3 regions of the Halomonas shantousis genome follow, and region 3 is predicted to be linked to each of the others. Evidence: predicted binding sites of a transcription regulator. Region 3 holds the regulator's gene; each other region holds the start of a gene.

Region 1 (7,081 bases), 1.3 Mb from region 3:
CGCATTCCTGGGCGATGCGCTGCATGCGGGGCGACGGGGCGCCATCGGCGAAGGCGAGGGTCGGCAGAGGGTCGCGACACAGCACGGCGAGTTCGCGCCGGGACTCGCGAACCCGGCGGCGGAGCCCGGCGTCATCGAGCGCCTCGAGCGAGGCCAGCGCGGCGTGGGCGCCGAAGCGAATCAGCCCGTCCGCCTCCAGACGCCGGATGCTGAAGGCGTCCAGCGCATGGGGCGGCAAGTCGAGCTGGGCATGTAACGCTCGGGCGGCGTCATGCAACTGTCGGGGCGGTGCCTGGCGCAGCAGCGTCAGGTAGCCATGCAGGGTACGACTATAGGCCTTGTCCGGTAGGGTCGCCGGCATGGGCGGGAGCGGCAGACCGGCGTCGCCCAGCGCCTCTCGCACGCATTCGGGGCGGTGGCGTTCCCACAAGGCATCCCCGATCACCGCCCACCAGGGGCCGCAGGGCCGATCGAACTGACCGGCGGAAAGAAAGATGCTGGCTGGCAGTGCCAGGTGGTCGAGAATCGGGGCGGCGACCTCGGCACTGTCACGCCAGCCGCCGTCGAACGTCAGGGCGATGCGGGGCAGGGGATCGCGATGCGGTCGGCGTGCCTGGCGCAGGCTGGTGATATGCGTATGTTCCGCAAGGCTCTTGATCAACTGACGGAAGCTGTCGGGTCCCAGGCAGTGGGGGGCATTGTGCGGCAGGCGTGCATGGTCCTCGTCGGGCAGGACACGCTGCAGCATCAGAATGGCGCTGCGTCCCCAGAGCGGTTCGGCCAGGCTCCTGCGCCAGTGCCCGCGCAGGCGCTGAACGAGATCCTGGGCATGAAACAGATTCGGCATGACTCCCTCCCTGGCGCATACTCCACGCCTCGTGCCGTGTCGGTCGAGCGCCTGCCATGTCTCGACATCCTGTCGTGGCGTATCGTGGGCGCTTCTGAAAGCATACTGCGCCTGCCCCGTTTGGCCAGTGAGCGCAGTGATGAAACTCACCATGCGTCGAACATCAGCTTTTCAATGTCGGATCCGGTACGAGGATCAGCCGAGCCCGGCACTGCACCAGACGCAAAGCGAAATCGGCATCGGCCGTGTCGTCGAGATGCATGTCATAACCTCCCAGACGCTCGAACCATTCGCGGCGCACTGCCAGGTTGGCCCCGGGGTTGGCCTGGTCGGTGCGCGTCGCGCGCTCATATTGATAGCGTCGCCAGCGCCGGCTCAGGCCCGGCAGTCGCAGATGGGGATGCTGGGTCAGGATCACGGCGTCGGCGCGGCGTTGTACAAACGCCTGATACAGGGAGGCCCACCAGTCCTCGGTGACGGCAAAGCTGGCGTCGAGAAATACGAGAATCTCGCCCTGGGTCAGCCGGGCTCCGCGGTGGCGGCGGGCGCCTCGGGGCAGATGCTGGGCGACCTCCATGTAGGCGCCTTGCCGCTGGACGATCTCTTTTGCTGCCGGCGTGTCATGAGCCAGGAGCACCAGCCGCTCGATAGGCTCGACATGACGCGCCGTCACCTGGGCGAGCGTGGCAAGACAGCGCTCGAGGTGGTCCGAGGCCTGGCGTGAATCGATCACGAAACTGTACATGATGAGCCATGAGCGGTAGCGGTAACGTTGCGTAGTGAAAGGGGATCGTAGTCTTGGGCTGCAAAGCGTGGCAATCGCGTAAATTACTGATTTTTCTAGCTCGTGTGAGTGTTAACCGGTTAAACGAAGCGATAGCAGGCACTGCTGAGGCGAGGATGACGCGGGGTGCACCATTAGTGTGCAATGGCGTTTTTTTTGCACCGTTTATGTGCGCAGGTAAGCCATGGCACCATAATGAAGCATGATCGGCGCTATGCTGGTGCTGGCTTAGACAAAAATTTTGATTTTTTATTCTTTTAATAATCAATGAATTAACATTGATTGTAGGCGGTGTTGCATTAGGCTGGCATAGCTCATGCTTTAAAATAGACAATTTCATCCCCCATGGGCAGACGGCCTGGGGCATGCTACAAACGACGTTGGATAAGCTAGACAACATCGAGCCGCGGCTCATAGTGGAGGACACAATGGCTGAGAAGACCCTCGCCCTTATCGAAGAACACGACGTCAAGTGGGTGGACCTGCGCTTTACCGATACCAAGGGCAAGGAGCAGCACGTCACGATTCCGGCACATGCCGTGGACGAAGAGTTTTTCGAAAACGGTCAGATGTTCGATGGCTCCTCCATTGAAGGTTGGAAGGGCATCAACGAGTCCGACATGATCCTGATGCCGGAAGACGGCACCGGCTTCCTCGACCCGTTCACCGAAGATTCCACCCTGGTGCTGCGCTGCGACATCATCGAGCCGGCAACCATGCAGGGCTACGAGCGCGACCCGCGCTCCATCGCCAAGCGCGCCGAAGCCTATCTGAACTCCACCGGATTGGGCGATACCGCATTCTTCGGTCCGGAACCCGAATTCTTCATCTTCGACGAAGTGCACTGGAAAGCCGACATCCAGGGCGCGATGTACAAGATCACCTCCGAAGAAGGTGCCTGGTCCACCGACGCGACGCGTCTCGAGGGTGGCAACCTGGGCCACCGTCCGCGCGTCAAGGGCGGCTACTTCCCGGTACCGCCGGTGGATTCCTTCCACGACATCCGCAGCGCGATGTGTAACACCCTGGAAGCGATCGGCCAGTCCGTGGAAGTGCATCACCACGAAGTCGCCAACGCCGGCCAGAACGAGATTGGTGTGAAGTTCAACACACTGGTCAAGAAGGCCGACGAAGTTCAGGAAATGAAGTACGTCATCCACAACGTGGCGCACGCCTACGGCAAGACGGCGACTTTCATGCCCAAGCCGCTGGTGGGCGACAACGGTTCCGGCATGCACGTTCACCAGTCCTTCTGGAAGGATGGCACGAACCAGTTCGCGGGTGACGAGTACGCAGGCCTGTCGGAAATGGCGCTGTACTACATCGGCGGCATCATCAAGCACGCGCGTGCCCTGAACGCTTTCACCAACCCGGCGACCAACTCCTACAAGCGTCTGGTACCGGGCTTCGAAGCGCCGGTCATGCTCGCCTACAGTGCGCGTAACCGTTCCGCCTCCATCCGCATTCCGTACACGGCCAGCCCGAAGGGCAAGCGCGTCGAGACACGCTTCCCGGATCCGGCCGCCAACCCGTACCTGGCATTCGCGGCGTTGCTGATGGCCGGCATCGATGGCATCAAGAACAAGATTCACCCCGGCGATGCGATGGACAAGAACCTCTATGATCTGCCGCCGGAAGAAGGCAAGTCCGTGCCTACCGTCGCCAACAGCCTGGATCAGGCGCTGGAAGCGTTGGACAAGGATCGCGCCTTCCTGACCGAAGGTGGCGTGTTCACCGACGACATGATCGATGCCTACATCGAACTCAAGGGTGAAGATGTCGAGCGTCTGCGCATGACCACGCACCCGATCGAGTTCGATCTGTACTATAGCTGCTGATCGACACGCGTGAGTGAGCCTATGCTCGCGAAGCGACAGGCCCCGCCATTGGCGGGGCCTGTTTCGTTTGGAAGTGCTGTTTCGTTTGGGAGTGCTGGTTCTTTTGAAAGCGTCAATGCCGCATGACAATGGTGCAGCGTGGCAAGAGTGGCCCACGCGGCAGCGACGCTGGTGGCGATCGGCCGCCATGATCGGGCTATGGGGCGTCGTGCTGCCGAGTGGCGTGGCGTTGAGTACCGCAAGTATGGCGGCCCCGATCTATCGCAGCGTCGACGAGAATGGCAGCGTCTCGTTCAGTGACCGCCCGAGCCCGGGAGGTGCGGTTCAGCTCGAGCCGATTACCGTGCTGCCTGCGAGCGACCCGCGACTGCGCCCGGGGCCGGCGGGCGCTGGGTACTACAGTCGTTTCCGGGTCGTCTCGCCTGAGAACGGCGCCACGCTGTCTACCGGGCGAAGCGGCAACGTTCAGGTCGCGCTTGCCACTGCACCCGCGCTGAAACCGGCGGATCGGGTTCAACTGCGCCTCGATGGCACGCTCAGCCAGTCGGCGATGCATGCCCAGGTGTTCATGCTCAGTCATCTGGCCGAGGGGGCGCATGTCCTGCAGGCGGAGTTGGTCGATGCCGGTGGCACGGTGCGTCAGACCAGTGCGGCCATCGTTTTTCACGTTAAGCATGGCGCCGGTGCTGCACCGGATCTCATCGACAGTGACGCCGGCCAGCGCTGGAAAAAGCACCGAAAGCCTTCAAGGAATAGCCCTTGAGCACCATTATGGTGCATGAGTGGCCGGGTCGGGTCCTTTTCTTCGCGGTAACGCAGGCGATAGAGGCTGGCGCGCTTCTTGCAGTGCAAGTGTACGAGGGGGGAGCACCATGTCGGAACGGGTCATGTATCAACGCTTGCTGGAACATCTCACTACCGCCGTGGTGTTGCTGGACGGTGCGCTGCGGGTGCGCTGGCTGAATCCGGCGGCCGAGGCGCTGCTATCGGCCAGCTGCGCACGTGTCGCCGGCCAGCAGCTGGAGTGTCTCGAGGGGGTCGATGGCACCGTGGCCGAGGTACTGGCCAAGGCACTCAAGGAGTTTCACCCCTTCACTCAGCGTGAGGCTTCGCTAATCGTGCCGCCCGGGGAGATGATCACGGTCGACTTCAATGCCACGCCGCTTTCCGAGGATGAATTGCTGCTCGAGATCGAGCCGCGCGATCGACTGCTGCGCATTTCCCGCGAGGAAGCGCTGATCGCCCGTCAGGAAACCATCAAGGTGCTGTCGCGGGGGCTGGCCCACGAAGTGAAGAATCCGTTGGGCGGTATTCGCGGTGCGGCCCAGTTGCTCGAGCGCGACCTGCCTGACCCGCAACTGGCCGAGTTCACCCGCATCATCATCGAGGAGGTCGATCGACTGCGGGATCTGGTCGATCGCATGCTGGGCCCCAACGCCCTGGTGCGCCACGAATCGCTCAATATCCACCGGGTGCTGGAGCGTGTCCGGGCGCTGCTGGAAGCCGAGCATCACCAGGTCACCTACGTTCGCGACTATGACCCCAGCCTGCCGGATCTCGTGGGTGACGAGGCCCAACTGATCCAGGCGGTGTTGAACGTCGCCCGCAATGCGGTCCAGGCCATGGAGGAGAATGCCACGGCAGCGCCGCAGCTGATCCTGCGTACCCGGGCGCGGCGGCAGTTCACCCTGGGGGCCGAGCGTCATCGGCTGGTCTGCGAGGTGGCGATCGTCGACAACGGGCCGGGGATCCCCGCCGCGCTGCGTGAAACCCTGTTCTATCCCATGGTGTCCGGACGTGCCGAAGGTAGCGGTCTGGGGCTGTCCATCGCCCAGTCGATCCTGCATCAGCATCAGGGGCTGATCGAATGCGACTCGCAGCCCGGATGCACCGAATTTCGCTTGCTGATACCGCTGGAGGGCCAACCATGATTCCCGCTGCAGCCTGGATAACTATCCGCCGGAGGCCTCATGTCTGAAGTTGCTCGTATCGTAATCGTCGATGACGACCGTGCGATTCGCTGGGTACTGGAGCGTGCCCTGGCCCAGCCCGATATCGAGGTGAAAAGCTACGAGCGTGCCGATACGGCGCTCGAGGAGATCCTGCGCCAGCCCCCCGACGTGCTGGTTACCGATATCCGCATGCCCGGCCTCGACGGACTCGATCTCATGGCCCGGGTGCGCGAGACGCATCCCGATCTGCCGGTGATCGTGATGACCGCACACTCCGATCTCGACAGCGCGGTGGCGTCCTATCAGGGCGGTGCCTTCGAATATCTGCCCAAGCCCTTCGACGTCGACGACGCCTTGGCCCTGGTGCGTCGCGCCGTGGCGCATGCTCGTGAGCGCCGGGCACCGGCCGAGGTGCCGGAGGGCCTGTCGGCGGAGATCATCGGCGAAGCCCCGGCCATGCAGGAGGTGTTCCGCGCCATCGGGCGGCTGTCCCAGTCCCACATCACCGTGCTGATCAACGGCGAGTCGGGAACCGGCAAGGAGCGTGTGGCCCAGGCGTTGCACCAGCATAGTCCGCGCCGGGCGCACCCGTTCATCGCCCTCAACATGGCGGCGATTCCCAAGGACCTCATGGAATCCGAGCTGTTCGGTCACGAGAAGGGCGCCTTCACCGGGGCTACGGCCCAGCGGCGTGGACGTTTCGAGCAGGCCGATGGGGGCACCCTGTTTCTCGACGAGATCGGCGACATGCCGCCCGATACTCAGACCCGTCTGCTGCGCGTGCTGGCAGATGGCGAATTCTACCGGGTCGGTGGCCACGTCTCGGTGAGAGCCGACGTGCGCATCATCGCCGCCACGCACCAGAATCTCGAGCGGCTGGTGGAAGAGGGGCGTTTTCGCGAGGACCTTTTCCATCGCCTCAACGTCATCCGCGTGCATCTGCCTAAGCTGGCCGAGCGTCGCGAGGACATTCCGCGCCTTGCCCAGCACTTCCTGGCCGAGGCTGCCAAGGAGCTTTCGGTCGAGACCAAGGTGCTGACCAAGGATGCCGAGACGCACCTGACACGGCTGCCCTGGCCGGGCAACGTGCGACAGCTGGAGAATACCTGCCGCTGGCTGACGGTGATGGCATCCGGCCGCGAGGTGCTGGTCGACGATCTGCCTCCCGAGCTGCGCGACGTCGAAGGCACCGAGGCCGCCGGTGGCGACTGGCGGGCGGCGTTTCGCGAGTGGGCGGATCGGGCGCTGGCCTCGGGGCACACGCATCTGCTGGAGGAGGCGGTGCCCGACTTCGAGCGCATCCTCATCGAGACGGCGCTCAAGCACACCGGTGGACGCAAGGGGGAAGCCGCCGAGCTGCTCGGCTGGGGGCGCAATACCCTGACCCGCAAATTGAAGGTGCTGCTGCCGGCCTTGGCCGATATGGAGTAGGGCCGATACGAAGCAGGGGCGGCATGAAGCAGGGCCGATAGGGCATAAAGCCGACACGGTCTGCCGCGCGTCGGCCATGCGACGTTGAATCCGGTCTCGACGGCGTCTCCTCGCCCGGACTTGTCCGGCCTGGCGCTAGCGCGCGAGACGGGGAACCCTTCCTGTTGCTTATGCTCTGCCGTTCGACAACGCGACAGGGCGTCTCACGGCGGGCGAGATGGTAGGATGT
Region 2 (7,081 bases), 1.5 Mb from region 3:
GGAGCGCCACCTGGCCGATAGAACGCCCATGGTCCGCGCAATCCGGGAAATCGCCCGTCAGCTGCACATCACCCTGCTGGCCATACAGAACCGTCAGCCGCTCTCGGGTGCCCCCCTGCATGAAGGCGCCGATACGCTGCTCTACCTGCACGGGCGTCAGCGCCAGCACTTTTTCTACGCCCTCGCCTGCCTCAGCGGCGAACCGCAGTGGATTCAGCACTCGCTCAATGTCGCCGGCAAGCTGGCGGACCTGCTGCTCGCCGAGCCGAGATACGCAGCCTACGCCAAGCCCGCGGTGATCGCCGCCCTGGTGCATGACATGGGCAAGGCGATGCTGCTCAGCGAGCGCCTGAACACGCTGGAAGGCAAGCTCAACGATCAGCAACGTGCCCTGCTGCGCCGGCATGTGGGGACCCTGCTCGGCCATCTGTATGGGGTGGACTGGCTCGACGACGACATGTGTCACGACATCATCGCCTGCATCAATGAACGTCTCGATGGCTCGGGCTATCCGCAAGGCCTGCGTGGCGACGAGCTTTCCCCGATCGCCCGCATGGCCGCGGTGATCGACGTCATCGATGCCATGACACGCCCACGGGGCGACCGCCCCGCCAAGACCGCCGTCGAGGCCTACCGCTATCTCTACAACCGTCCCGAACGTTTCGACAAATGGTGGGTGACCCGCTACGTCCAGCGCCACGGCTTCTACCCGATCGGCAGTCTGGTACAGTTCTCGCGCGGCTATCTCGCCTGGGTAATGGAACTCGACGACACCGGCCAGCCCACCCGCGTACGCGTGGTGCGCAACACCTCGCGCAGCGAACTCGCCATCAATAATATCCTCACTCGTGCCGACTTCGATCAGCTGGGGCAGCTGGAGAAGCTGGTGCGACCGGAGTTGCATCAGCTTGTACCGTTTTAAGTTCCGCTGAAAAATCGGCGAGAAAGCGGAGCTTACGCGGTGCAGACGAGAGTTTGAGCGAACTTGCGCCCGAGAGGATTTTTAACACTCACGGGCGAGTGCAGGCATCTTTCAGGCGGAACGTAGCGTCTAGACAGCGAATCATTACCGGAAGCCCCTGTTCCTCCCGGCTTATTGCCCATCAAACCTTCTTCACGAATTCCGACTTCAGCTTCATCGCGCCGACGCCATCGATCTTGCAGTCGATATCATGGTCGCCGTCGACGAGGCGAATGTTCTTGACCTTGGTGCCCACCTTCACCACCTGCGAGGAGCCCTTGATCTTGAGATCTTTGATCACGCTGACGGTGTCGCCGTCCTGCAGCGGATTGCCGTTGGCATCGGTGATGACGCGCTCGTCGCCGGCGACCTCCCCCGCTGCCTGTTGCGGCCATTCATGCGCGCACTCGGGGCAGACATACATGGCCATGTCTTCGTAGGTATACTCGCTGGCGCACTGCGGGCAAGGGGGCAACTGACTCATGGGCAACTCGGCATCCTGGTGAAAAGCGAAGCGCGGAGTCTACCGGCGGGGAGCCACGAAGCCCAGCGGCAAAGCGTCGCGTACAGACGCTGTACCGCGTCAGGCCGGTCATTGCCGTTCTCATCGTAGCCGTCGGCGATAATGCAAAACCGTGAACCTGAGCCATCTTCAAGATGAGGCCGATGTCGGCTCCCCGGCCTTCTCTTGCCGTTGCGCCGCCTCGGCCATCTTCACCACGCTGCCGACCATGATCAGGCACGGCGAGGGCAGCGGATGTTCGGCGAGCTTTTCGGGCATGTCGGCGAGCGTACCGATCAGCGTTTCCTGCACCGGTAGGCTGGCGTTGGCGATCAGCATCATCGGCCAGTCGTCGGGCAGCCCAGCCCCGCGCAGGCCGGCGCAGATCGCCTCGACCTTGGACAGGCCCATGTAGAACACCAGCGTCTCGTCGGTGCGGGCCAGCGCTTGCCAGTCCAGCGCTCCCCCTTCGCGGCACTGCTGGGCGGTGATGAAACGCAACTGCTGGGCGTGGGCGCGATCGGTCAGGGCCATGCCCATCGCTGCTGCGGCGCCGGAGGCGGCGGTGATGCCCGGGACGATATCAAAGGCAACACTGGCGGCGAATAGCGCATCAAGCTCCTCGCCCATGCGCCCGAACACGCCGGGGTCGCCGCCCTTCAGGCGCACCACGGACTTGCCTTCACCGGCCAGCTTGACCAGCATCGCGCCGATTTCGGCCTGTGGCACGCTGTGATGCCCGGCGGCCTTGCCCACGTAGTAGCGCTCGCGCCCGGCGGGAATCAGCGCCAGGATGTCGTCGCCCACCAGGCGATCATAGACGACGGCATCGGCTCGCATCAGCAGACGCGCAGCGCGCAGCGTCAATAGATCGGCGTTGCCCGGCCCGGCGCCGACCAGATGGACCCTGCCTGGCAGGCACTCGCCCTGAGTCGGCAGGGAGACGTCCCGGGAGGTTGTCTTCAGGCCGGCCATGACCGAAGACAAGGCGCTCGAGCCGCCGGACAGGCGTGGCAGGTAGCCCAGCAGATCAGGCAGTTTCGGTTTCCACTGCTTCAATAGTGCGATCATGGGCGGTTTCCTCTTCGATCAGTGATTTCAATTCGGGAATGCACGAGCCGCATTGCGTGCCGCAGGCCAGTCGGGCGCCCAGCGCCTCGACGCTGGTATCGCCGGCGCGAATCGCCGCAATGATGGATTGACGTCCCACCTGATGACAACTGCACACCACCGGGCCGGTATCGGCCTCGCCGGCGGCGCAGCCCGCCAGCAGGCGGCGGCGTTCGCTGTCGCTCAGCGACGCCTGGCCGAAACGTTCGTTGAGCCAGTTGAGCCCCGGCAGGTCGCTGGGCGGCCCGACCATCAGCCACCACGCCAGCTTGCCGTCGACCAGGCCGGCGGCACGCAGCCGGCCGGTGGCGGCGTCCTGACACCAGGGGCCGAGTTCGCCAGGCAGGTTGTCGCGGCACCAGCTCAGCCAGTCGCGAGCGTGTTCGCCCGCCAGCTGCCAGCGCTCGCCATGGGCGAAGGGTATGCGGGTCCAGTAGACGGTGTCGTCTCGCCAGTGCCCGGCGGCCTCGATGTCATGGCTCACCAGCAGGCTGGCCTCCCACTGCGCCCGCAGCGGTGCGATGGCCACCGCGCCATGCTTGGATTCGGGCTGGCCGGAGACGGGATCGAGATTCGCCGCCAGCAGGCTGCCCATGCGGGCGTGTCCACTGAACTGATCGTTCCAGTGCATGGGCACGAAAACATCGCCGCGCCGCTGGGCCGTGGAGATCCGCACTCGGGCACGGTACTCGCCGTCCTCGCCGCTCAGCCGAGCCAAGGCACCGTCGCGCAGACCATAGCGCTCGGCGTCCAGGGGATGGATGTCGATGAACGGTTCGGCACGATGATTCATCAGCCGCGCCGCCCGGGCGGTGCGCGTCATGGTATGCCACTGGTCGCGAATGCGCCCGGTGTTCAGGCGCAGCGGCCAGGCATCGCTCAGTGCCTGGACCGGCTCCCGTGAGCGTACCGGCACCAACCTGGCGCGCCCGTTGGGCGTCATGAAGTGGCCGTGCTCGAACAGCCGCGCGGTGCCCTGGGGCGCGGCGGCGTTGACCGGCCATTGAATCGGCGCCAGGGCGTCATAGGCGGCGCGGTCGAGTCCAGCCAACCCGGAGATGTCGAACAGGCGCGCACCTGCAGCCTTTTTGTCGACGGGGTTCTCGAAGCCCGACAGCCGCGCGTGCTCGTCGAAGATCTCGCCAGGGTGACGATAGGCGAAGGCATCGCCGTAACCCAGGCGCCTTGCGACCTGGCTGATGATCCACCAGTCATGGCGCGCCTCACCGGGGGGCGGCAGCAGGCCGCGTTGGCGCGAGATGCGCCGCTCGGAGTTGGTCACCGTGCCGTCCTTCTCGGACCACGACGAGGCCGGCAGGATGATGTCGGCATACGCCAGGGTGTCGTTGTCGGTCACGCAGTCGGAGACGATGACCAGCGGGCACTTGGCCAGGGCCCGGCGTACCCGGTTGGCGTCGGGCAGGCTGACCGCCGGGTTGGTGGCCATGATCCACAGCGCCTGGATCTCGCCGCGCTCGATGGCCTCGAACAGCGCGACCGCCTTGTAGCCCGGCCCCTCGGGTAGTTGGGGCGCACTCCAGAAGCGCGTGACGAGATCCCGCGCGCCGGGGGTGTGATAATCCATGTGCGCGGCGAGCTGGTTGGCCAGGCCGCCCACTTCGCGCCCGCCCATGGCGTTGGGCTGGCCGGTGATGGAGAACGGCCCGCCGCCGGGAATGCCGATCTTGCCACCCGCCAGGTGGCAATTGATGATGGCATTGGACTTGTCGGTGCCGCTGCTCGACTGGTTGACGCCCTGGGAGTAGAGCGTGACCACGTGCAGTTGGGTGGCAAACCAGTAATAGAAGGTTTCCAGGCGCTCGGGGTCCACGTCGCAGTCGGCGGCAACCGACTCCAGACGGTTGTCGTCCTCGCGGACCGCGGCCAGGGCGTCCTCCAGGCCCTCGGTGTGGGCATCGAGATAGACCCGATCCAGCTTGCCCTTGTCGACCAGCCACGCCAGCAATCCGGTGAACAGCCGCGCATCGCTGCCCGGACGCAGCCCCAGATAGAGATCGGCGATCTCGCAGGTATCGGTGACGCGCGGATCGATCACCACCACGCGCAACAATGGATTGAGCTGTTTGGCGGCGCGCAGGCGCTGGAAGAGTACCGGATGGTTCCAGGCCAGGTTCGACCCCACCAGCACCACCAGTTCGGCAAACTCCAGGTCCTCGTAACTGCACGGCACGGCATCGGCACCGAAGGCCCGCTTGTAGCCGGCCACGGCCGAGGCCATGCACAGCCGCGAGTTGGTATCCAGATGCGGCGTTCCCAGAAAGCCCTTGAACAGCTTGTTGGCGACGTAGTAGTCCTCGGTCAGCAGCTGCCCCGAGAGATAAGCGGCCACGGCGTCATTGCCATGCGTGTCACGCACGGCGGCAAGGCGCTCGGCAACGCTGTCGAGGGCGTGCTCCCAGCTGACCTCCTGCCCATCGACGCGCGGATACAACAACCGTCCATGCTCGCCGAGCGTCTCATGAAGAGCGGAGCCCTTGACGCACAGACGGCCATGGTTGGCCGGATGCTGGGGGTCACCCTCCACTCCGGTGATCACGCCATCTTCATAAGTGGCGATGACACCGCAGCCGACTCCGCAATATGGGCAGGTGGTAGCGCCTTGCATTCTGGCCCCCTTGGCTGGCTTGTCCAGCCTCGATGCTGATGGCTTGCCGAAACGCAAGGAGGCCTGACCCCGATGATTACAGGGTCAGGCCTCTTTGCCTGTCGAACGCGTTGCTGATCGGGTACTCGCCTGGGCGCCGCCGTTGGCGCAGCCGTGCATGCATGGCATCGGCGAATCGATACCCGCATACCAAGCAATCCCCATGCCAACTGATATAAAAAGCCCTTTGCTTCATGCGTTTTCTATCTTTAGCCCTCTACCGGGCGTAGAGCTCCTTTCGCTCGCGATGACGCATTGCACCATGAGGTCGCAGAAAGGGGCTTTGTTGCACACCCAGCGCACATTCCTGCCTCCGCACGCCCCTCCGCTCCCTTCCATCTCCCCGTTTCGTTTAAAACGAAAAAATCAAAAGCCTTTGAATAACAAGAAATAAAATCAAACTGGCACGTTCCCGGCTTAATCCATGTCAGGACCGATCAATGACGATCCTGGCGCACGCGCCAAGTGTCCCGCTGGCAAGGCCAGCCACCAGATACAGTGCAGCACCGAACACAGGCAATGGCGCCTGACGGCGAAGACCCACAAGGACTCTTCCGTCGTCAGGCGCCATTTTTTCGTTTCAAGACTCCATTGGGGAGGTAGGGCACGTGACGACCCAGTCCGCCGCACCACTCTCGGCTCAGGATCACCTGCTGATAATCGGCAACGGCATGGCCGGGCATCGTCTGGTCGAGACCTTGCTTGCCCGTGACGACCGCCCCGGAAGGATCACGGTGATCGGTGACGAGCCGAGTGCGGCCTATAACCGTATCCTGCTCTCGCCGCTGCTGGCGGGCGAAGTGACCCGAGAGGCGCTCGACCTGCGTGACGCCGACTGGTATGCCGCCCAGGGCATCGAGCTGATTCTCGGCGAGCGGGTCACCACGCTCGAGCGTGACGCACGTTGTGCCATCACCGACACCGGACGCCGTGTCGCGTATGACCATGCGGTGATCGCGACCGGCTCGCGTCCGGCCATGCCCGATGTTCCCGGCACCCGGCTCGCCGGCATTCATGGCTTCCGCGACCTGCAGGACGCCGCCAACCTGGCCGATGCCGCCGCCCTGCCCGGCCGCAGGGCCGTAGTGATCGGCGGCGGGCTGCTGGGCCTGGAAGCCGCCGAAGGTCTGCGCAAACGCGGCATGGCGGTCAGCGTAGTGCAGCGCTCCGCGCATCTGATGAACCGACAGCTCGACCCTACCGCCGCGGATCTGCTGCAGGCGGAACTCGAAGCGCGGGGGCTGCAGGTGCTGACCGGCGCGCGCCTCGCCGGCTTCGAGGGCCAAGGTCAGGGCCGGGTCACCGGGGTGCGTCTGGAGGACGGGAGGTGTCTGGACGCCGACTGCGTCGTCATGGCGGCCGGCATCACCCCCAATGCCGAGCTGGGCCGAATCGCCGGGCTGGCCACCGATCGCGCCATCGTCGTCGATGCTTGGCTGGCCACCTCCGATCCGACCATTTCCGCACTGGGCGAATGCTGCGAATACGACGGCAGCACCTATGGCCTGGTGGAACCGATCTGGCGCCAGGTGGACGTACTCGCCGCCAGGCTCTGCGGCGAAACATGCGAAGGCTACAGCGAAGCGCCCGCCGCCACCAAGCTCAAGATCAGCGGCCTGTCGCTCTACGCCTTCGGGCCCATCGAACCCTCTCCCGGGCATGAGGTGCTGACCTATCACGACCCGCAGCACGGCGACTACCGCCGTCTGCTGCTGCGCAACAATCGACTCGAAGGGGCCGTGCTGTACGGCGATACCGCTGCCGGCCCCTGGTATTTTTCTCAATCCCTTGCCGGACGTGACCTCGGCGCCTGCCGTCAGGCCCTGCTGTTCGGCGCGCATGA
Region 3 (7,081 bases):
CGAGCAGAAGCCGGCCCCTGAGGACCCCGTCGTCAAGGGCTGGGGGAAGACCATCATCTATCATGCCGGCGAACGCCGCGTGGAACTCATCGATCAGGCCGAGCTGCACCAGGGCGGTGACACCTTCAACGGCGCCTACGTGGAGTATTTTCTCGATCGCCGTCAGGTGCAGGCCCGCTCCCAGACTCAGGGCAGCGAGCGCCAACGTGTCCGCATGACCCTGACACCACAGCAGCAGTAACCCCAACGGTCTACCGAGCCGCCCTTGGGCGGCTCGGCAAAATCACGCGCACGACAAGGATGCCTCTTCATGAAGACCCTGAGCGCCACCAACCTGGCCAAGAGCTACAAGGGACGACGGGTCGTTCACGACATCAGTCTGGCGATTCGCCAAGGCAGCATCGTAGGGCTGCTCGGCCCCAACGGGGCCGGCAAGACCACCTCGTTCTACATGATCGTCGGCCTGGTACGCGCCGATGCGGGCAGCGTGCAGATCGACGAGCAGGATCTCTCACGCGCCGCCATGCACAAGCGCGCCCGGGCCGGGATCGGCTACCTGCCTCAGGAAGCCTCGATATTCCGCAAGCTATCGGTGGCCGATAACATCATGGCGATACTCGAGACCCGCTCCGAGCTCGGCAAGACCGATCGCAAGGCACGCCTCGAAGAGCTGCTCGAAGAGTTTCACATCGGCCACATCCGCAACAATGCCGGCATGAGCCTCTCCGGTGGCGAACGCCGTCGGGTCGAAATCGCCCGCGCGCTGGCCACCGAGCCTGCCTTCATACTGCTCGATGAACCTTTCGCAGGAGTCGACCCCATCTCGGTGGGCGAAATCAAGGGCATCATCCGCCAGCTGCGTGACCGCGACATCGGCGTACTGATCACCGATCACAACGTGCGCGAAACCCTCGACATCTGCGATAACGCCTATATCGTCGGTGACGGACGCATCATCGCCGAGGGTCGTACCGAAGCGATCCTGGCCAACCAGCGGGTGCGCGACGTCTATTTGGGCCACGAATTCCGCCTTTAACGGCGTTCCGAACACTACCGGAAGCTTCCGCTTGCCAGTCAATGACATACCACCATACAATCCTGCGTGGCATGATTGTTGCTTACCGCTTGCATGTCATGCTCCACGCAGATAACGTATGTTATTTATCAACGGCAAGTGACCCCACATCACCATGGCCATGAAACCTACGCTGCAGCTTCGTGTCGGCACCCAGCTGACCATGACTCCCCAGCTCCAGCAGGCGATTCAGCTTCTCCAGCTCTCTACTCTGGATCTGCGTCAGGAAATCCAGCAGGCGCTCGAGGCTAACCCCATGCTGGAACTCGACGAGGCCTTTGGCGAGCAGGAAGTCAGCGAGGCTCCGGAAGACGAGTGGGCCAGCGACATTCCCGATGAGCTGGCTCTGGACAGTGAATGGTCGGACACATTCCAGGATGCGGCCCCGGCCGCCAGCGGGCCGGCGGGCAGCGGTGAAGACGGGCCCGATTTCGATCGCAATGCCGCCGGTACGAGCCTGCGGGACCATCTGAACTGGCAGCTGGCCATGGCCGACTTCTCGCCACGGGACCGCGCGATCGCCGAGAGTCTGATCGACGCCGTAGGCAGCGATGGCTATCTCAGCGTGCCGCTGGACGAGCTGACCGAAGGGCTGCATGAGCAGGGTCTCGACGCGCTCAAGCTCGACGATACCGAACAGGTCCTGATGCGGATACAGCAGTTCGACCCTACCGGTGTCTGCGCACGGGATCTTCGCGAATGCCTGTTGCTGCAGCTTGGCAACCTGCCCGAGAACACGCCGCTGCTGCCCCAGACCAAGCGCCTAGTACGCCAGTTCCTCGACGTGCTGGCCGGCAATGACCGCAAACAGCTCAAGCGACGGCTACGCCTGGAAGATGCCGAACTCGACGCGGTCATCGCCATGATCCGCGCGCTCGATCCCCGGCCGGGTCAGGCCTTCGACGACAGCAGCAGCGCTTACGTGATCCCCGATCTCGTGGCTCGCCATGGTCGGGATGGCTGGCGCATCGAACTCAATCCCGAGGCGCTGCCCCGGGTTCGCATCCAGCCCGATTACGCCGCCCTGATCCGCCGTGCCGACAAGAGCGACGACAACATTTTCATGAAGCAGCATCTGCAGGAAGCCCGCTGGCTGCTCAAGAGCCTGTCCAGTCGTAACGACACCCTCCTTCGCGTGGGTCGCGAGATCATGACCCGCCAGTTCGATTTCCTGACTCACGGCGAAGAGGCCATGAAGCCCCTGGTACTGGCCGACATTGCCCAGGCCGTGGACATGCATGAGTCGACCATCTCGCGGGTCACCACGCAGAAGTTCATCCACACCCCTCGCGGCGTCTTCGAACTCAAGTACTTCTTTTCCAGCCATGTGGGCGGCTCGGATGGGGAGGGCGACGCCTACTCCAGCACCGCGATTCGCGCCCGCCTGAAGAAATTGATCGGCGATGAGCCGCCACGCAAGCCGCTTTCCGACAGCAAGCTCGTCGACCTGCTGGCCAAGGACGGCATCAAGGTGGCACGCCGCACGATCGCCAAGTATCGCGAGGCGATGGGCATCCCCTCATCCAGCGAACGCAAGCGTCTCGCCTGACGTGGCCCAACCCAAGCGAAGGGGTATGCAGCAGCATAAAAAGGATTACAATCAAATGGCACCCGTTGGAAAAGGAGCGTGCCATGCAAGTCAACATCACCGGCCATCATGTTGAAGTCAGTGACGCCCTGCGTGACTATATGAATGAAAAACTCGCGCGCCTGGCGCGTCACTATGACGGCATCACCCTCGCCCAGGTAACGCTCTCCATCGAGAAGGAACGACAACAAGCCGCCTGCACGCTTCATGTCGCCGGCGCAGACCTGCATGCCGAAGCTCAGGATAATGACATGTACGCGGCCATCGATGCGCTGGCCGACAAGCTCGATCGCCAACTGGTCAAACACAAGGAAAAAGCTCAGGCACGTGCCCAAGGCACCAGTGCCCGCTAACTCCCTATCATGAGATTGGAAAATATCCTACCCCCCGAGCGCACGCTGTTCGGTGTCACCGGGGGGAGTAAAAAGCGGGTGCTGGAATTCTTCAGCACCTTCATCGCCCAGAATACCCCCAGTCTCGACAGTCAGGAGGTCTTCAGCCGATTGATCGGTCGCGAGCGACTGGGCAGTACCGGAATCGGCAACGGCGTCGCCATCCCTCATGCACGCAACCCGCACTGCAAGACACCGATTGCCGGCTTCCTTCGCCTGCAGACTCCCATCGATTTCGATGCCATCGATGGCGAGCCCGTGGACTTGATCTTCGTCCTGCTGGTGCCGGAGGAAGCCGACGATACGCATCTTGCGCTGCTCGCCCAGGTCGCCGGGGTCATGAACGACGCCACGACCCGCACGAAGCTGCGCCAGGCGGGAAGTCAACGTGAGCTCCACGACATCCTCATCGATGCGATACGTCACTCCGATACCGGCCGTTAGGAAATCCCATGCAGCTCGTCATTATCAGTGGCCGCTCCGGCTCAGGAAAATCCGTCGCCCTGCAGGCTCTCGAGGATCTCGGCTACTATGCGATCGACAACCTGCCCGCCAATCTGCTGGTGGCGTTGATCGGCGAGCTGCAATCCGCGCCACCGGCACGCAGCAACATTGCCGTAAGTATCGATGCACGCAACTTGCCCGAGTCGCTGGAGCGTTTTCCCGGCTTGCTCGAAGGTATCCGCGAACGCGGCATCCATAGCCAGGTCGTCTATCTGACCTCCGATTCCAAGATCCTGCTGGAACGCTACTCGGCTACCCGACGGCGCCATCCGTTGACCCGGGATAGCGAGATGAGCCTGGCCGAAGCCATCGAGCATGAGCAGCACTACCTGACGCCGATCCGTCATCTGGCGGATCTCATCATCGATACTTCCAACCTTTCCGTGCACGACCTGCGGGGCCGTATCGCCGAGCAGGTGGCACGTCACACCGGACGCTCGCTGACGCTGACCTTCGAATCGTTCGGCTACAAGAAAGGTGTGCCCCTCGATGCCGACATGGTGTTCGATGTCCGCTGCCTGCCCAACCCCTACTGGGACCCACGACTGAGGCCTTTCAACGGGCGTGATGAGGAAATCATCCGCTTTCTCGAAGGGTACCCCGACGTCGCCGCCATGGGCGATGACATTCGAGACTGGCTGGAACGCTGGCTGCCGGCCTATCTGGACAGCAATCGCAGCTACCTTACCGTGGCCGTAGGCTGCACCGGGGGACAGCATCGCTCCGTCTATCTGGTCGAGCGACTGGCCCGGCACTTTGCCGGCCACCTGTCTGGCGTTCGGCTACGCCATCGTGAACTGGGCATTCAGAGCACGCCACAGGATTCCTCCAGTGCCCCGTCGTGAGCTGACATTGATCAACCAGCGCGGGCTGCACGCTCGCGCGGCAACCAAGCTGGTGCAGTGCTGCCAGCCCTACCAGGCACGCGTGAGCGTGACGCACGGTACGCGAGTCGCCGATGCGGCCAATATCATGTCGTTGCTGATGCTGGCCGCACCTTGCGGCACGATCCTCGAGATTCATGCCGAAGGCGAAGACGCCGACGCCGCCATTGACGCACTGGAAGCACTGTTCGCATCCCGCTTCGAAGAAGACGCCTGATTCCCCGACTGACATCGGCAGCGTCGGCCTGGCCGAACATCGTTTCTTTTCCCCTCGCCTGTCTCGCCGACGATGATAGAATCGGCGCAGCGAAAGCGTACTGCAAGCGCACCCCATCCCAGCGAGAGTCGACAGAAGGTGTCTCTGCATGAGCACGAACCCCGATAAGCTTCAGCCCCGACTGGCCAGGCTCAATGAGGCACTGGAGAGCGGTGCACTGGATCAGGCTCGGCGCATGCTCAATCGGGGGCTGGCACCCGTGGATGTGGCACATCTGCTGGAGTCGACGCCTCCGCGCGAACGCAACCTGCTCTGGGAGCTGATCGACCCCGACCTGCAGGGCGAAGTGCTGCAGTATCTCAACGAGGACATCCAGACCGAGTTTCTTAACCGAATGGACGCGGAACAACTGCTTTCCGCAACCGAAGGGCTCGATGTCGATGATCTGGCCGACCTGTTACAGCGTCTCCCCAATACCGTGATTCTCGAGGTTCTCCAGTCGATGGAGACTCAGGAACGCCAGCGTATCGAGACGGTGCTGTCCTATCCCGAGGACACCGCGGGCGGCCTGATGAACACGGATACCATCACCATCCGCCCCGATATCACCCTCGATGTGGTGCTGCGTTACCTGCGCCGCCATGAGCGTCTTCCCGACTCGACCGACACCCTATTGGTCGTGACCCGTCGGGACGAGCTGATCGGTACTCTGCCGATCAACCTTCTGCTGGTATCGGATCCCTCGATGTCGGTACGTGAAGTCATGGAGACCGATGCGGTGGCCATCCAGGCGACGGCGGCGGAAACCGAGGTGGCCACGCTGTTCGAGAAGTTCGATCTCATCTCCGCGCCAGTGATCAGCACCGATGGCAGGCTGCTCGGACGCATCACCATCGATGACGTCGTCGACGTCATTCGTGGCAACGCCGAGCATCGCGTGATGAGCATGGCCGGCCTCGACGAGGAGGAAGACACCTTCGCTCCCGCGCTGCGCACCAGTCGGCGGCGCGCCGTATGGCTGGGCATCAACCTGATCACCGCCTTCATGGCCTCGGCCGTCATCGGCCTGTTCGAGACGACCATCCAGCAGGTGACGGCACTGGCCGTTCTCATGCCGATCGTCGCCAGCATGGGAGGAATCGCCGGCTCCCAGGCCCTGACCGTGCTGATCAGGGGGATCGCCCTGGGGCACGTTTCGGGCAGCAACATCCGCTGGCTGCTCAATCGCGAGCTCATCACGGGGATGCTCAACGGCGCTCTCTGGGCCCTGGTCGTGGCCGGCATCGCGATCGTCTGGTTTAAGGATCTGACGCTGGGCTGGATCATCGGCACGGCGGTGATCATCAATCTGCTCACCGCAGCGCTGGCCGGCACTCTGCTGCCCGTCATGCTCAAGAAAGCCAAGATCGACCCGGCCCTCTCGGGCAGCGTCATCCTGACCACCATCACCGATGTCATCGGCTTCATGGCGTTTCTTGGCCTGGCCACGCTGTTCTATCTCTGATTTGCCGGGCCCGACTCACGAAACCTCTCATGCAACGCCCCGCTGAAGCGGGGCGTTGCATGGTTTGCCAAGCGATCTCCCATCATTCTCCGGCGACGGTCATCTCCCCGATCAGCCAGCTTCCGGTATGTATGCTGCCGCGGGTGTCGACATCGTTGCCCACGCCCGCCAGGTTGGCGAACATGTCGCGCAGATTGCCAGCGATGGTGAACTCTTCCACCGGGTGCTGAATCCTGCCGTTCTCGACCCAGAATCCTGCCGCACCGCGCGAGTAGTCGCCACTGACGGTATTGACGCCCTGCCCCATCAGCTCGGTGACCAGCACACCACGCCCCATACGGGCAAGCAGTTCGTCATGCGACGCCAACGGGGCCTCCAGACGCACGTTGCGCGCCCCGCCGGCATTTCCCGTGGTGGTCATGCCCAGCCGCCGGGCACTGTAGGCCGACAGCATGTAGCTGGCCAGTCGGCCACTCTCGATGAAGCGGTTGTCGCGCGTGGCCACGCCATCATTATCGAAGGCCGCGCTGGCCATCGCACCCACCTCGCGCGGCCTCTCCTCCAGGCTGAACCACTCGGGAAAGACCATCTCGTCCAACTGGTCGCAGAGGAAGGAGGCCTGACGATAGAGCGATCCGCCAGCGATGGCGCTGAGGAAATGACCGATCAGCCCGCTGGCCAGTTCGGGCGCGAATAGTACCGGCAGACGGCCCGTCGCCGGACGCTTGGCCCCCAGGCGCCTGAGCGTTCTTTCGGCAGCGCTTCGCCCGATCTCCTCCGCACGACGCAGTTTGCTCGGGTCGCGCTCACTGGAATAGTCGTAGTCGCGCTGCATGCCCTTGTCGTCGCCGGCAATCAACATGCACGACAGCGAATGACGGCTACCCCGCTGGCTGCCCAGAAAGCCGTGACTGTTG

Evidence for each region. Region 3 encodes sigma-54, which starts transcription at its own class of promoters, with help from an activator protein. Its sites were predicted from a motif close to TGGCACNNNNNTTGCTNT; they were not measured.
Region 1: glnA (glutamate--ammonia ligase) is a predicted target of sigma-54. The motif match lies at 1,937-1,954, and genes of this name have one in related genera.
Region 2: ACYQ12_RS05490 (nitrate reductase) is a predicted target of sigma-54. The motif match lies at 5,390-5,407, and genes of this name have one in related genera.

The regions. Positions count from the first base shown of each region.
Region 1 is NZ_BAAIER010000002.1:3,835,470-3,842,550, reverse strand. Features, by position in the region: gene ACYQ12_RS18180 (polysaccharide deacetylase family protein) at 1-847, opposite strand, end outside; gene ACYQ12_RS18175 (glycosyltransferase family 2 protein) at 1,011-1,580, opposite strand; gene glnA (glutamate--ammonia ligase) at 2,060-3,469, shown strand; gene ACYQ12_RS18165 (DUF4124 domain-containing protein) at 3,585-4,232, shown strand; gene glnL (nitrogen regulation protein NR(II)) at 4,357-5,400, shown strand; gene glnG (nitrogen regulation protein NR(I)) at 5,440-6,852, shown strand.
Region 2 is NZ_BAAIER010000002.1:1,037,422-1,044,502, reverse strand. Features, by position in the region: gene ACYQ12_RS05505 (HD domain-containing phosphohydrolase) at 1-922, shown strand, start outside; gene ACYQ12_RS05500 (zinc ribbon domain-containing protein YjdM) at 1,104-1,445, opposite strand; gene cobA (uroporphyrinogen-III C-methyltransferase) at 1,614-2,438, opposite strand; gene ACYQ12_RS05490 (nitrate reductase) at 2,494-5,199, opposite strand; gene ACYQ12_RS05485 (NAD(P)/FAD-dependent oxidoreductase) at 5,847-7,081, shown strand, end outside.
Region 3 is NZ_BAAIER010000002.1:2,541,552-2,548,632, forward strand. Features, by position in the region: gene lptA (lipopolysaccharide transport periplasmic protein LptA) at 1-241, shown strand, start outside; gene lptB (LPS export ABC transporter ATP-binding protein) at 311-1,036, shown strand; gene ACYQ12_RS12260 (RNA polymerase factor sigma-54) at 1,191-2,624, shown strand; gene hpf (ribosome hibernation-promoting factor, HPF/YfiA family) at 2,708-3,016, shown strand; gene ptsN (PTS IIA-like nitrogen regulatory protein PtsN) at 3,026-3,499, shown strand; gene rapZ (RNase adapter RapZ) at 3,508-4,404, shown strand; gene ACYQ12_RS12280 (HPr family phosphocarrier protein) at 4,391-4,660, shown strand; gene mgtE (magnesium transporter) at 4,809-6,164, shown strand; gene pmbA (metalloprotease PmbA) at 6,247-7,081, opposite strand, start outside.